DNA from 3 places in the Blautia sp. MCC283 genome. Region 1 is predicted to be linked to each of the others. Evidence: riboswitches for the same ligand, from Rfam matches in the RefSeq annotation. Region 1 holds a riboswitch; each other region holds the start of a gene.

The links. A riboswitch is a leader RNA that binds a small molecule or an ion and turns the genes downstream of it on or off. The one in region 1 is predicted to bind cobalamin.
Region 2: linked by a shared signal. The riboswitch ahead of GPK81_RS12990 (ABC transporter substrate-binding protein) and the one ahead of GPK81_RS01170 (cysteine-rich small domain-containing protein) in region 1 are both predicted to bind cobalamin.
Region 3: linked by a shared signal. The riboswitch ahead of nikB (nickel ABC transporter permease) and the one ahead of GPK81_RS01170 (cysteine-rich small domain-containing protein) in region 1 are both predicted to bind cobalamin.

The regions. Positions count from the first base shown of each region.
Region 1 is NZ_WQQB01000004.1:60,537-65,641, forward strand. Features, by position in the region: gene GPK81_RS01165 (C40 family peptidase) at 152-1,636, shown strand; cobalamin riboswitch at 1,800-2,002, shown strand; gene GPK81_RS01170 (cysteine-rich small domain-containing protein) at 2,269-2,574, shown strand; gene GPK81_RS01175 (phosphatase) at 2,724-3,437, opposite strand; gene GPK81_RS01180 (glycyl radical protein) at 3,792-5,105, shown strand, end outside.
Region 2 is NZ_WQQB01000045.1:72,743-77,847, reverse strand. Features, by position in the region: gene pcrA (DNA helicase PcrA) at 1-1,507, shown strand, start outside; cobalamin riboswitch at 1,609-1,898, shown strand; gene GPK81_RS12990 (ABC transporter substrate-binding protein) at 2,005-3,099, shown strand; gene GPK81_RS12985 (FecCD family ABC transporter permease) at 3,114-4,199, shown strand; gene GPK81_RS12980 (ABC transporter ATP-binding protein) at 4,199-4,954, shown strand; gene GPK81_RS12975 (CGGC domain-containing protein) at 4,991-5,105, shown strand, end outside.
Region 3 is NZ_WQQB01000028.1:38,382-43,486, forward strand. Features, by position in the region: gene GPK81_RS09605 (ABC transporter substrate-binding protein) at 1-792, opposite strand, end outside; gene nikC (nickel transporter permease) at 853-1,683, opposite strand; gene nikB (nickel ABC transporter permease) at 1,684-2,622, opposite strand; cobalamin riboswitch at 2,812-3,001, opposite strand; gene GPK81_RS09620 (M14 family metallopeptidase) at 3,290-4,249, opposite strand; gene hisIE (bifunctional phosphoribosyl-AMP cyclohydrolase/phosphoribosyl-ATP diphosphatase HisIE) at 4,345-5,105, opposite strand, start outside.

The sequences.
Region 1 (5,105 bases):
TAATATATAAAAAGATTGGAACAAGATATTGCAGAAATATTACATGAACTGCTGAGAATGAAATAACAGCAGAGACAAGTAAACAAACGACAGACACAGAGAACTGTCGGATAAATCAGAATTCAGAATCAGATTGCGAGGGTGAACAGTCATGAAGAAAAGAATATTATGTCTGACACTGGCGCTCATCATCAGCGGAGCACAGGTAGTCAGCGTAAGCGCAACAAGAGAAGATGAGGCAGCACTTCAGCAGGAAATGGATGCAACCAATGAACAGCTGAATGCGACTTATTCCAGATTGGATGATCTTTCCGCACAGAAATCACAGATTGAAGGCGAAATTTCCACTCTTGATGCCAATCTTGTAAACGTGATGGTTTCAATCCAGACACTGGAGGGAGACATCTCTAATAAAGAAGCTGATATTGCTTCTACCCAGACGAACCTTGAGAAGGCTAAGAATGCCAAGACCAAGCAGTATGAGGCAATGAAGAAGCGTATTCAGTATCTCTATGAGAAAGGTGGAGATGATGCATGGTTCCAGATGATGCTTAATGCAGAGAACCTGTCAGATCTTCTCACGAAAGCTGAGTACACACAGAAGACATATGAACAGGACAGAAAGAGCCTTGAGAAGTATTCCAATACCATTCAGCAGGTTGCCAACCTGGAAGCTCAGTATACACAGGAGAAGGCAGAACTTGAGGGAATGAAGCAGGAGTACGAGGCTGAGTCACAGAATCTGCAGGTACAGCTGGATGAGAAGCGTGCCACATCTGCGGATTATGATAATGAGATCGCTTATGCACAGCAGCAGGCTACAGACTATGCGAACCTTCTTGCAGAGCAGACAGCAGAGCTTCAGCGTCTGGAGGCAGAGCGTATCGCGGCAGAAGAGGAAGCGAGACGTCAGGCAGAAGCAGAAGCAGCTGCAAGAGCACAGGCAGAGGCAGAAGCACAGGCCCGTGCAGAAGCAGAAGCACAGGCGCAGCAGGATGAAGAAGCTGACAGCGAAGAAGATGTGCAGTATGATGAGAACGGTGATGAGATCGTAAATACAGACGAGGACGCTGCTGAAGATGATACTGAGTATGTGGATGAAGATACAGACACAGCAGATGGAGAGAACGATGATACTCAGTATGATGAAGACGGTAATGCCATAACAGGCGATGAAACAGAAGATACCAACACAGACGATGCAGAAGCCAATACAGACGAGGATTATGATAACAGCGGAGATACTTCCGAAGATACTTCTTCTGACAGTGGAAGCTCTTCTTCCTACAGTGGCTCAGGTTCTTCTGTTGTAGATTATGCGACACAGTTTGTTGGAAATCCATACGTATGGGGCGGAACAAGCCTTACCAATGGTGCAGACTGCTCCGGTTTTGTACAGAGTGTATATGCCAACTTTGGCGTAAGCCTTCCGAGAACTTCCTATGAGCAGCAGAATGCAGGTACTGAGGTATCTTATGCAGATGCCCAGCCAGGAGATCTGATCTGCTATGGTGGACATGTGGCTATTTACATGGGCAATGGACAGATCGTACATGCATCCAATTCTCAGGATGGTATTAAGATCAGTAACGATGCGACATACAGAACGATTGTTTCTGTAAGACGTCTTGTATAATCACGAACCATATAAAATTTATTAAGATGAAGATATTGAACAGCCTGGCGGCATATTCCGCCAGGCTGTTTCTTATAAGGAAACAGTGAATTTATATCAAAAAAATCTGAAACAGTATTGACATATAATTAACAGGGTGTTATTATAATGTCAGTATAATTCCATATTGAACATAGCAAGTGCTGAGGGCATCTGACAGTCATGGATTATCAGAAGCCAGCAGAAAAGGGAATCAGGTGAGAAACCTGAGCGATCCGGTCACTGTAACGGAGGAGCGAATCTCAGAATCCATTGTACCTATGTATGAGAAGGAGAGACGAGCCATGATCCCGGAGCCAGGAAACCTGCTTGTTATGGCGAGGTTAAACTTCCGTGTAAAGTGTAACAACCATTTCAGGGACTCCGCACCCCTGGGACGTTGTCTACTTTTTTACGAGAGTAGGCATTTTTTTATGGAATGCGCCTGTTCATATGAATTATACATGATTAAATGGCAGGCGATACTACTCCGGATACATTCGTTCCCTCCGCGCACTCATGAACGGATTATATTTCTACCCCGGGGTGGGATCGCTACCTCTTTTTTTACGGAAAAATTAAGAGAGTGCATGATCCGGGAGGAGATAAGAACCATGGAGAAACCATATTGGGAGGGAAAAGAATATTCCTATTTCAGCCACAAAAAATGCGAGTATTTTCCATGCCATAAAGGAGCAGATCCGGAAAATTTTAACTGCCTGTTCTGTTATTGTCCGCTGTATGCACTGGGAGATAAATGCGGTGGTAATTTCCATTTTACGGAAAGCGGAATCAAGGACTGCACTGCGTGTAAACTTCCTCACAGAAGAGAGAATTATGGATATATCACAGGAAAATATCAGGAACTTGCGGATATGATAAGAAAGCAGAGAGAGAATTCTCAGGCAGATGAGAAATGATAATAAAGAAAATATAATATAACCCGAAATAATAAGCTAGCTCGGACACATGGTAAAATGTGTCCGAGCTGGCTTTTTTGGTTGTGAGTCAAACATGAATGTGTATTCGGATACATTTTATGTATATTCGATCTTACTGTTTTACCAGATCATCTGGTCTGCAGAAATACCTTCAATCTTGGAAGCTGATTGTTCAGAATCAGCTGTTCCGGGAACATGGCCTGATGAACAAATTCAGCAGCACAGGTAAAATCACCGATGTGTTCCGGACCGTGACTGTCACTGGAGAGCAGCAGCGGCAGATGATATTTGCGGCAGCAGCGGAGAATCTCATAACAGTTTTCTCTGGTATCACCACGGTAGCCATATGGAGCCAGGGAAGCTTCGTTAATTTCAAAGATTGTTCCGGTTTCTCTGGCAGTTCGGGCAAGAACATCATAATTTACCGGATAATGGGTGTTGTCGCTGTGACCGAGGATTTTGACACAGGGATTCTTCATGACATTGACAAAAGCTTCTGTGTTCTCGTCTCTGGTACCGGGACGGTAGTTCCAGGTATGCATGCTTGCAATGGCATAATCAAGTTTGCATAATAATTCCTGATCCAGATCTACAGTTCCCTTCCGGTCCAGAATATTCAGTTCGATTCCGTAGAGCAGATCTACTCCGAAATGTTTTTTCGGAGAATAGGTAAGGCTGCGGAAATAGGAGGAAGTTCCGGCTGCCAGAGTGCCGGGACCGTGATCAGTGATCCCGAGAAGCCGGAGACCTTTCTCGGCAGCTGCGCGTGCCATGTTTGTGATGGTACATTCCGTGCCGTGACCACTGGCGATGGAGTGGGTATGCATATCAGAAAGATACATAAAAATACACCTCTTTTACTGTTTGAGAACATGTGACAGAGCGGAATACGAATGTCCGCTTTGCATAAATTTTTTCTGAAAAACAAAGGAATTCCTATATAAATCTAAGTATGGCAGAGCAGAAAAACAAAGTCAATAGAGAAAAACATAAAAATACAAAAAACAAATAAAATCAACAGGGAACAACCGATAAAAACCACAAAAACAGCTAGAAACACATGTTGGATTTCGTTGACATCGAAGTAGGGGTAAGGTATAATAAAACTACATGAGCACATAGCCGGACAGGAGCGGTTCTGGAAGCGTAGAGGCAGACAGATCACCAGAAACAACCGGTTATGAGAAAGGAGAATCATGGAGAAATTTCATATAGCAGATATCCCGAAAACAGACAGGATCACACATCTTGTGGATAATCTTTATGCCAAGATGCCGGTGATCGAATCTGCCAGAGCGAAACTGGTCACAGAGTCCTACAAGGAAACTGAAGACGAGCCGATCATCACACGCAGAGCGAAGGCTTTTGCCCATATCCTGCATAACATTCCGATCATCATCCGTGATGAGGAACTGATCGTCGGAAGCAGCACCCTGGCACCAAGAGGATGTCAGACATTCCCGGAGTATTCTTTCCAGTGGCTGGAGGATGAACTGGATACGGTGGCTACCAGAACTGCTGATCCATTTTATATTTCGGAGGAGACCAAGGCGGATCTTCGGGAGGTACATAAATACTGGAAGGGTAAGACTACCAGCGAGCTTGCGACTTCCTATATGGCTCCGGAAGCGATCCTTGCCATTGACCACAACATTTTTACACCGGGAAATTATTTCTACAATGGTGTAGGACATGTAACGGTTAAATATGAGGAAGTTCTGGCAATTGGTTATGAGGGTATCATTGCCAAAGCACAGAAAGAACTGGATGAAAGTAATGTGGGAGATGGTGATTATGCGAAGAAGTCACGTTTCCTGGAAGCAGTGATCTTAAGCTGCCAGGCTGTTATTGATTATGCGCATCGTTATGCAGAGCTTGCAGAGCAGATGGCATATCAGTGTCAGGATCCGACCAGAAAACAGGAGCTTCTCCAGATTGCGTCCAACTGTACACGTGTGCCGGAGAAAGGTGCCCGTAATTTCTATGAAGCCTGCCAGTCTTTCTGGTTCGTACAGCAGCTGATCCAGATGGAGAGCAGCGGACATTCCATTTCACCGGGACGTTTTGACCAGTACATGTATCCGTATTACAAGAGTGATATGGAGGCAGGTAATCTTACCAGAGAGTTTGCTCAGGAACTGATGGACTGTATCTGGGTAAAATTAAACGATCTGAACAAATGCCGTGATGCTGCATCAGCAGAAGGTTTTGCAGGCTACAGCCTTTTCCAGAACCTGATCGCAGGCGGCCAGAATAAAGACGGTGAGGATGTGACCAACGATCTTTCCTTTATGTGTATTCAGGCATCCATGCATGTGCATCTTCCGGCACCGTCTCTTTCTGTAAGAGTATGGAACGGATCTCCACATGAATTCCTGATCAAAGCTGCAGAGCTTACAAGAACAGGAATCGGACTTCCGGCTTATTATAATGATGAGGTTATCATTCCGGCGCTGCAGAACAGAGGACTTTCTCTTGCAGATGCCAGGGAATATAACATCATTGGATGC
Region 2 (5,105 bases), on a different contig from region 1:
TGTGGTTGGTGATGATGATCAGTCCATCTATCGTTTTCGTGGAGCAAATATCGGGAATATCTTAGGCTTTGAGAAGGTTTTTCCTGAGGCTAAGGTGGTGCGCCTGGAACAGAATTACCGTTCTACCCAGAACATCCTCAATGCAGCCAATGAGGTGATCGTCAACAACACAGAGCGTAAGGAAAAACGCCTCTGGACAGAGAACGAAGAGGGCGATAAAGTACATTTCCGTCAGTTCAACAACGGATTTGAGGAAGCGGAGTATGTTGCAGGAGAGATCATCCAGGGGCGCCGCAACGGGAAATTCCAGTACAAGGACTGTGCAGTACTTTATCGGACCAATGCCCAGTCCCGTCTCTTTGAGGAGAAATTTCTCCTGGCAAATGTTCCTTATAAGATTGTCGGCGGCGTGAACTTTTATGCCCGCAAAGAGATTAAGGATCTGTTAAGCTATCTGAAGACCATTGACAATGCCAGTGATGATCTGGCTGTGCGCAGGATCTTAAATGTGCCAAAAAGAGGGATCGGACTCACCAGCATCGGCCGTGTCCAGGACTATGCGGATATGATGAACCTGAGCTTTTACGATGCGCTCCGCGTGGTGGAGGAAGTACCGTCCATTGGCAGGGCAGCAGGAAAGATCAATGATTTTGTATCCTTTATCCAGGGACTGAAAAGTAAGGCAGAGGCCTATACAGTCCGTGAAACCCTGGAAGAGGTCATTGAACTTACCGGTTATGTGAAGGAACTGGAGGCAGAGAAAACGGAGGAGGCTCAGGCGAGGATCGAAAATATCGACGAGCTGATCTCCAAGACAGAATCCTTCCAGGAAGCCATGGAGGAGGCCGGACAGCCGGCAACACTTTCTGCATTTCTGGAGGAGATCGCACTGGTGGCAGATATCGATTCTGTTGATCCGGATCAGGATTATGTGCTGCTGATGACTCTTCACAGTGCCAAGGGACTGGAGTTCCCAAATGTATTTATCGTGGGAATGGAGGACGGTGTTTTTCCGGGATATGCTTCCATCTGGTCCGGTGATCCGTCGGATATCGAGGAGGAGCGAAGGCTCTGTTATGTGGGGATCACCCGTGCCATGAAGGAACTGACTTTAACCTGTGCAAAACAGCGGATGATCCGTGGGGAGACTCAGTATAACCGTGTGTCACGTTTTGTAAGGGAGATTCCACGGGAGCTGGTAGATCTTGGACATACCATTCAGGAGAAAAAGCCCAGAGTAGATGATATCGTATCTCCGAAAAGCGCCTATGCCCAGATGAAAATGAATTTCCAGGCAAAGAGCACCCTGCAGAAAAAAGATTTCACAGTGAAGAAGGCGGACAGCCTGGACTATGGTGAGGGAGACACGGTCCGTCATGTGAAATTCGGAGTCGGTATCGTAAAAAATATCGCAGACGGCGGCAGAGACTACGAAGTGACGGTAGACTTTGACAAAGTCGGCGTGAAAAAAATGTTCGCCGGTTTTGCCAAGCTGAAAAAGATCTGAGAGGGATCTCTCCGGGCAGACTATTTCTGCAAAAAACTGTAAAAATCCGGCCTCAAGGTTGTAATTGGAAAACCGGTATGTTAGAATCAGTATCAGCGTAATTGAATTGCTGTGAAGTGAACAGTATCACCGGCACATATGCTGCCGGATACTGTGAGAGGGAATCGGGTAAAAAGCCTGAGCGGTTGCGGCCACTGTATACAGAAGAAGGGATTTCACATGCCATTGCAGAAACTCATGTGAGAAGGCGAAATCCCGATGTCAGAGAGATTCTGGAGAAAATTCTGATATATCATTCATGATCGGCTAAAAGATGAATGGTGTATCAGTTTTTATTTTGCGGAGTTTTTTCTGAGTCTGTAAGTCAGGAAACCTGCTTGACAGTATGTAAGTGGGAGCTTCCGTACAAAGTGTTCCGTGCAGATTTTATGAAGCCCCATCTTTTCGGTTACCCATAGGCAACAGGAGATAAAACAGGCGAAAAGAGAGGAAATGAAATGAAAAACAAGTATGTATCCACAAGAATCATGGCAATGGTAATGGCAGCGGCAATGACCGTATCAGCAACTCCGGCTGTTTATGCCGCAGAGAGAGCAGACTCCGAGACCATCAAGGAAGACAACCAGCCGGCAGCAGAAGACAGTACAGAGTCTGCAGACACCGAAGATTCTTCCGCAGAGGCAACCAAGACAGAATATCCTCTGACCATCACAACCTATGATTACGATGGAAACGAAATCGAAACCACTTATGAAAAAGCACCGGAAAAAGTCCTTGCTGTATATCAGGGAAGCATTGAGACTATGCTCGCACTTGGTCTGGAAGACCACCTGGTAGCTACCGCAGGTCTTGATAATGAAGTTCCGGAAGATCTCAAAGAAGCATTCTCAAAAACAAATTATCTTGACGAATTTACCCCATCCCTTGAAACTGTAACAATGCTGGAGCCGGACATGATCTTATCCTGGAGCTCTCTTTTCTCTGATAAGAATCTGGGAAATGTAACAGACTGGATCGACAAAGGCTGCAACACCTACTACAACACCAATACTCGTCCGGACGGCGACAGAACACTGGAAAATGAATTCACAGATATCTTAAATATCGGAAAGATCTTCGATGTACAGGACAAAGCACAGGCTATCGTTGATGATGCAAAAGCAGTGATCGACAAAACTCTTACTGCAACTGCAGATGTAAAAGACAAACCAAGCGTAATGGTATTGGAGCCTCTTGGAGATGACATCACAAACTATGGCGTAAAGAGCCTTGGCGGAGATATGGTAACACAGTTAGGCGCAACTCTTGCAAACCCGGATGCTTCCACCGTTGGAAAAGAGGATATCATCGCAGCCAACCCTGACGTGATCTTTGTGGTTTACATGCCATATGCAGGAGATGATCCGGAAACTGTTAAGAACAGCCAGCTTGCAGTGATCCAGGATGATGAGTCCCTGAAGAGCCTTGACGCAGTAAAGAACGGACGTGTTTACCCGATCATGCTCAGTGAGATGTATGCAAGTGCAACACGTACCCAGGACGGAATCGAAACTTTTGCAAAGGGATTATATCCGGACGTAAATCTTGACTGATCGGAGAAAATGCAGTGAAAGAAACAGCTTCACAGAGAAAAAAAGATAAGGTGCTCAGAACATCCATGTATGTGGCAGTTCTCATCGGACTTGCAGGATTCCTTATTTTTTCCATACTTGCAGCCATCACTTTTGGAAATGCGGATCTGTCACTGAAGGATGTATACAGCGTTATCGCTTATAAATTGTTTCATATAAAAAGTCTGTCCGCCTATGCGGAAGGCGCAGTTCATGATGTTGTGTGGCTGATCCGGCTGCCTAGAGTCCTTCTGGCTCTGGCAGTTGGAATGGCTCTTTCCGTGTGCGGCGTGGTGATGCAGGCTATCGTGCAGAACCCGCTGGCAGACCCGTATGTGCTGGGTATCTCATCTGGTGCATCTCTGGGTGCCACACTGGCCATCATGCTTGGAATCGGAAGCTTTCTTGGTGGAAACTCTGTGGGAATCACAGCTTTCATTGGCGCGATGATCACTTCTTTTGCGGTGATCGCCATTGCAAACATGGGTGGAAAGGCAACTTCCGCAAAACTGATCCTTGCGGGAATGGCGGTCAGCGCAGTCTGTTCTGCTTTTTCCAATTTTGTCATTTATATTACCAATGACAAAAATGCGGCAACAGAAGTTATGAAGTGGAGCATGGGAAGTCTTGCCGGAGCAAGCTGGACCAGAGTGGGTGTAATGCTTCCGGTCACGCTGGTGTGCGTGGCTGTTTTCTGGACGCAGTACCGGAACCTGAATCTGATGCTTCTGGGAGATGACGTATCCATTACCCTTGGAACAGATCTGCACAGACTGCGGACTTTTTATCTGATCGTTGCTTCTGTTATGATCGGATTTGCCGTGTACTGTGCCGGTGTAATCGGATTTGTGGGACTGGTGATCCCTCATGTGGTCCGGATCCTTTTTGGAACAGATCACAGAAAACTGCTCCCCTTAAGTGCGCTTCTTGGTGCATCGTTTCTGATCTGGTGCGATGCGGCATGTCGTGTGATCCTTAAAAATTCCGAGATGCCCATCGGTGTGCTGGTATCCATTATCGGTGCTCCCTGCTTTATTTATCTGCTTGTGCGGAAATCCTATGGATTCGGAGGTGCCCGGTAATGAAGATCACCACAGAAAATATTCAGGTTGGCTTTCACGCCAGACAGATCCTGAAGGGAATCTCCATGGAATCCCAGGATAAGGAACTGGTAGGAATCATCGGACCAAACGGAAGCGGAAAATCCACTTTGCTGAAATGCATTTACCGTATTCTGAAACCAGACGCAGGAGCCGTGTATCTGGACGGCGAGGAGCTTCATTCCATGAGTGTTCGAAGCTCTGCGAAAAAAATGGCCGTGGTGGCACAGCACAATTATTATAATTTTGATTTTACGGTCCGCGAGGTGGTTCTTATGGGGCGTGCGCCTCATAAAAAGACTCTGGAACGGGACAATGCAAAAGATTACCAGATCGTGGATGAAGCGCTGAAAACCGTACAGATGGAGGCGTTTGCAGACCGTACCTTTTCCACTCTTTCCGGAGGAGAGCAGCAGAGGGTGATCCTGGCAAGAGCACTTGCCCAGCAGACCTCTGCACTGATTCTGGATGAGCCTACCAATCATCTGGACATTACCCACCAGATCATGCTGATGGAGCTGGTGAAAAAACTTAATGTAACCGTGATCTCCGCTATTCACGATCTGAATATTGCAGCAGCATACTGTGATAAGATCTATGTACTGAAGGACGGAGTTCTGGAAGGTTACGGAACGCCGGAAGAAGTCCTGACCCCGGAGCTGATCCGCAGGATCTATAAAGTAGAAGCGGAGATCGTTTACGACAGCCGCGGAAAGATGCATATTTTGTTTTTATGATTCTGGCTGTGAGGCGGGATGCATAGAGGGAAAAAGATGAAAAAGATCGGGATTTTGACATGCCTTAATTCCAATGATGTGTGTACCAGGGCAGGATGTCTGTCTGCATTTCGGGAAAGAAGAGATTTTTTTTCCGGCTATCCGGAAGATA
Region 3 (5,105 bases), on a different contig from region 1:
CTGAAGTTCCTGAATATCATAGTTGTCATTTCCCTCGAACTCAACCAGGTTCTCTGTTTTCAGGTTGTAAGCGATATCGATCTCACCTGTCTGAAGAGCCATGGAACGTGTTGTCTGGTCATCCACACATTTCAGTGTAACTTTGTCAAGGGGAACTTCGCCATCCCAGTAGTTCTCATTCTTTACTACAACACAGGAGTCTGTCGGGCTGAAAGACTCTACTGCGTAAGGTCCTGTACAGATCGGTCCTTCCATTGCAAATGTGGAATCATCGACATTTGTATCAACAATGAGGAACAGCGGGTCTGCAAGGCAGCCAGCCATGTTTGCGTTAGCTCTGTTCAGGTGGAAAATCAGGTTCTGTCCGTCAACTTCGATGTTATCAAGATCAAAGAACTCCGGAACTCGGTCGCTCTTCTCGGCAGTACGCTCGATGGAAGCTTTTACCATCTCCGGTGTCATGTCATCACCGTTGGAGAATTTTACGCCCTCACGGATCTTGAATGTCCATGTTTTTCCATCTTCGCTGTTATCCCACTCTTCTGCAAGACATGGAACGATCTCACCGTGCTCATCGAATTTTGTAAGGCACTCACCGATCGCATAACGGGATACAACCCAGCTGAAATACTGCTCTGTCGGCTCCAGTGTATCTGCAAAGCTTGTTACTCCGATGGTGATCTCCTTATCACTTTTTTTGTCACCTTTTGCCTGAGCCACTGTTGTCATGGAAAAAGTCATCATGCATGCAAGTGTAGCAGCCAGCACTTTTTTAACTACGTTATTTCTCATTTCATCCTCCTAAAGATAAATAATACTGATCATATGGTGTTGGTTTGTTACAGAGTTGTTTTATTGATCCTGGCGCGGATCCAGTACATCACGGATGCTGTCTCCAAGCATGTTGAAAACAACAACACAGATCACGATAGCGATACCAGGGTAGATCATAAGCCATGGCGCTTTTGCCATGTAGGTCCTTCCTTCATTCAGCATCAGTCCCCATTCCGGTGTCGGCGCGGTTGCACCAAATCCCAGGAATGAAAGGGAAGCCAGTTCCAGCATCATGGTTCCGATATCTGCCGCTGCAGTTACCACCATCTGGGTTACCATGTTGGGAAGAACGTGTACAAGAAGAATTTTCCAGGTCTTTGTTCCGTTTACCACAGCTGCCTCTATGTAAAGACTCTTCTTGACTTTCAAAACCATACTTCTTGCAAGGCGGGCATATTTTGTCCAGCTTACAGCCGCAATGGAGATAACGGCATTGACCAGATTCGGTCCGAGCATACCGGCAATGGCAATGGCCAGAACAAGGCCGGGGAATGAGATCATCATATCCGCGATACGCATGATCACTGCATCCACAACACCACCGAAATATCCGGCGATAACTCCTAAAAATGTACCGATCACAAAGATCACCGCAACCAGACATAAGGTCATGATCAGAGAGGTTCTTGTTCCGAAGATAACACGGGAAAGAAGATCTCGTCCAAGCTTATCCGTTCCGAACGGATGAGCGGAGCTTGGCTCCTGCAGTGATTCGGTCATAACTGCATCCAACGGATCATATGGAGAAAGCTGCGGTGCAAAGATCGCAACACCGATCACCACGAGACCCAGAATAAAGAAAAGAGTGAACTGTTTATTTTCTTTGAATGTTCGTAATACCTTTTTCAATTATCTATCCTCCTTAAGTCTTGGATCGAGATAAGTATAGGACAGATCCACAAGCAGGTTGATGCACATGTACAGGATCGCGATCCAGAGTACATAGCCCTGTACAAGAGGATAGTCACGACAGGAAATTGCCTTTACTGCCATATTTCCCATTCCAGGCCAGTTGTAAATGATCTCTACAACTGCAGTACCTCCCAGAAGACTTCCAAGGGAAAGCCCCAGCAGTGTTACCAGCGGAAGCATTACATTAGGAAGAACGTGTTTCCAGAGAATGACGCTTTCCTTGATCCCACGCATTCTTGCACCTGTGACATAATCCTGGTGAAGTTCCTCCAGTACTGCACTTCTTACCTGTCTGGTATACTTTGCAGACATGGCAAGTGCAAGTGTCAGCGCCGGAAGGATCATGGATTTAAAATCTGTACTGCCTCCGGCAACATTGATCCAGCGAAGCTGAACACCAAAGATGCTGAGAAGGATCAGGCCCAGCCAGAAGCTTGGAACAGATACTCCCACAAAGGTAATTCCTCTTACAAAATAATCCGGGAATTTGTTCTGATATACAGCGGCCAGTATTCCAAGCGGTATGGAAATAATGACCATCATCAGAAGTGCCAGCAACGACATCCTCAGCGTCGGCCAGAAACAGGATACCAGTTTATCCGTTACCGGCATTTTGAAAGAATAGGACTGTCCCATATCTCCTGTTACAACACCTTTCAGCCAGGAACCATACTGCACAAGAAATGGCTGGTCAAGGCCGAGATCATGTCTTGTCTGTTCCAGAAGTTCCGGTGTTGGAAGATTACCACACTCTGTCAACATGATCTCCGCAGGATCACCAGGTGACAGGTAGGTCAGTCCAAATGTGAAAAAGCTGATTCCAAATAATACAATGATAATCTGGAGAAATCTTTTTCCTACTTGTTTCTTTGTCACGTTTTACTCCTTTCCTCATTTGATGTGATTTTTAGCATAGCCGTTTCAACTTATATAAGATAATAATAACTATAATGGGATTCTTTATATGCAGAAAATGCATGGAATTTTAGAAATACGCACGAAAAAAGCCCGTGACGAAATACGGGCACACACAAAAAAACTTGCTTCCTATCTTCCGTAAGAATCATCTTAAAACAATTACAAGCAGGTCTCCTGACTCAGGCTCCTCACCCTCAGACACCTTCCCGGCCCTATTTCTCACGCACCCGGCCAGTGGTATTTTATCTGAGGATTCCCCATTACAGTGACGGGATCGTACCGGATTTACACCGGTTTCCCTATTAATCCTCTCGGAACTTGCAACGACTGATGTAAAAATCAGCAAATGCTGTTAAATTACGGATTTATTATATGATAAATCTATTGCTGTTGTCCATAGAAAAATGTTGTATTTTTAGAATATTTATCAATTTTGTCAAAGCTGTTTGAATTGTACATATACCCCGTTAGGTATTTAACAACTGAGTTTATCCGATTTGTCAAAAAAATACGGATTTTACGCGTTTGTTTTTACAAATAGAACAACAAACGGTAAAATCCGGTTTTCTTATCGTTTCTATAGGAATTGAATAAAACAATTTTTGGTGGAAAAGCTCTGCGAATATCAGGTCAGCGTCTCTGTGATCGCTGCATAGGCGATCATCGGTCCGTCCTCAATAATATTCAGGCTGGCTGTCTGATAAAGTACAACTCCATTTTCTGTTGCAATGGATGTATAAAGCAGGTTTCCGTAGTAATCTCTCAGTTCACCCAGGTCTTCTCCTTTAAAGAAGTACTCTCCAGGCTTTTTGGATGGATACCAGCATCCGGTATATGGTGCATATTCATATACCACATTTTCCAGAAGCATCTGACGGTAATGTTTCAGTCCGTGACATTTCTTCCCCTGAAGATGAAACACAAGATGACGGACGTCTCTTTTGTCCTGTTCCACTTCCTCCCAGGTCCAGTAACTGTGTCCGCCCCTCTCGATGAGAATGCTTGGAATTCCAAGAGAAGAAGCATAATTATAGGCACCACCTGTAGCAGTTGTAGAGCGGACCACATATTTGACACCGATATGTCTTGCCATATGTAAGGACTTCTCTGCCGTCTCTTCATCTACAACCCCTACATAATAAACATATGGATGAAGCTGCTCATATCCGTCTCCGCTGTGCAGATCAATATAATAATCCGTTATGGAAAAAAGTTTCGTCACCATGGTATAGGCAATGCGGTCTGCAGCTGTCCCCTCAGGATCTCCCGGGAAAACACGGTTCAGATTCTTACCATCTTCATAGACCATACTCATGGTACGATGTTCAAATCCACTGACATTGACCAGCGGAATGATGATCACATTTCCCTTCAGTTCCTCCGGCTGAAATTCTTTCGCAAGTTCCATCGCCGCCTGTATTCCTACATACTCGGCGCTGTGTACTCCTGCTGTGATCAGGATCGTCGGTCCGTCTTCCACCCCGCAGATCACAGTCGCCGGCATCGCCATGCCGCATCCTGTGATCTCAATCTTACCTTGTGCTTTTTCTCCTTTTTCGATCACCCAGTCATCAATTTTGATCATTGGCTGTTTCCCTTTCCCTTTTTCTTATATTTCCGCACTTTGTTCCGATAAGTATACCATGCCTAACCAAAATTGTATATGTCTTTTTTTTAATTCTATCTTTTTGCCAGTTCTCTGGTGATCTCTTCCCAGCTGACACCTTTTTCCACCATCAGTACCATCATGTGATAGAGAAAATCTGAGATCTCATACTTGATCTCTTCTTTATCCGGATTTTTGGCGGCAATGACGATCTCTGTACATTCTTCACCGACTTTTTTCAGGATCTTGTCAATTCCCTTATCAAAAAGATAATTGGTATAGGAACCTTCCTTCGGATTCGCTTTCCGGTCTGTGATCACATCGTACACATTCTGGAATACGTGGAGTGGATTGGTATCATCGTACTCTTTCTTCATCAGTGGTTTGAAGAAACAGGTACGGTTTCCTGTATGGCAGGCAGCCCCCACCTGATCCACCTTGGCAAGGATCGTATCATTGTCACAGTCAATGGTAAGGGATTTTACATACTGTACATGTCCGGATGTCAGGCCTTTTGTCCAGAGTTCATTCCGGCTGCGGCTCCAGTATGTCATTTTTCCCAGTTTCAGTGTAGTATCAAAAGCCAGTTCATTCATATAGGCCAGCATCAGCACTTCATCTGTCCGGTAATCCTGGACAATAACTGGAACCATTCCATCACTGTTTAATTTAAAATCGGACCATGCAATATTGCTTTTATAGGTATTCACCGGAATTCCGGCTTTTTCGCAGGTCTCTTTTAATGTATGCAGATCATTTTCAAGGCTGCTCACATAAGCACCGCAAAGTCCGGACACGGCGGTTTCCCCTAAAAGCTCCAGAACTTTTTCCTGAC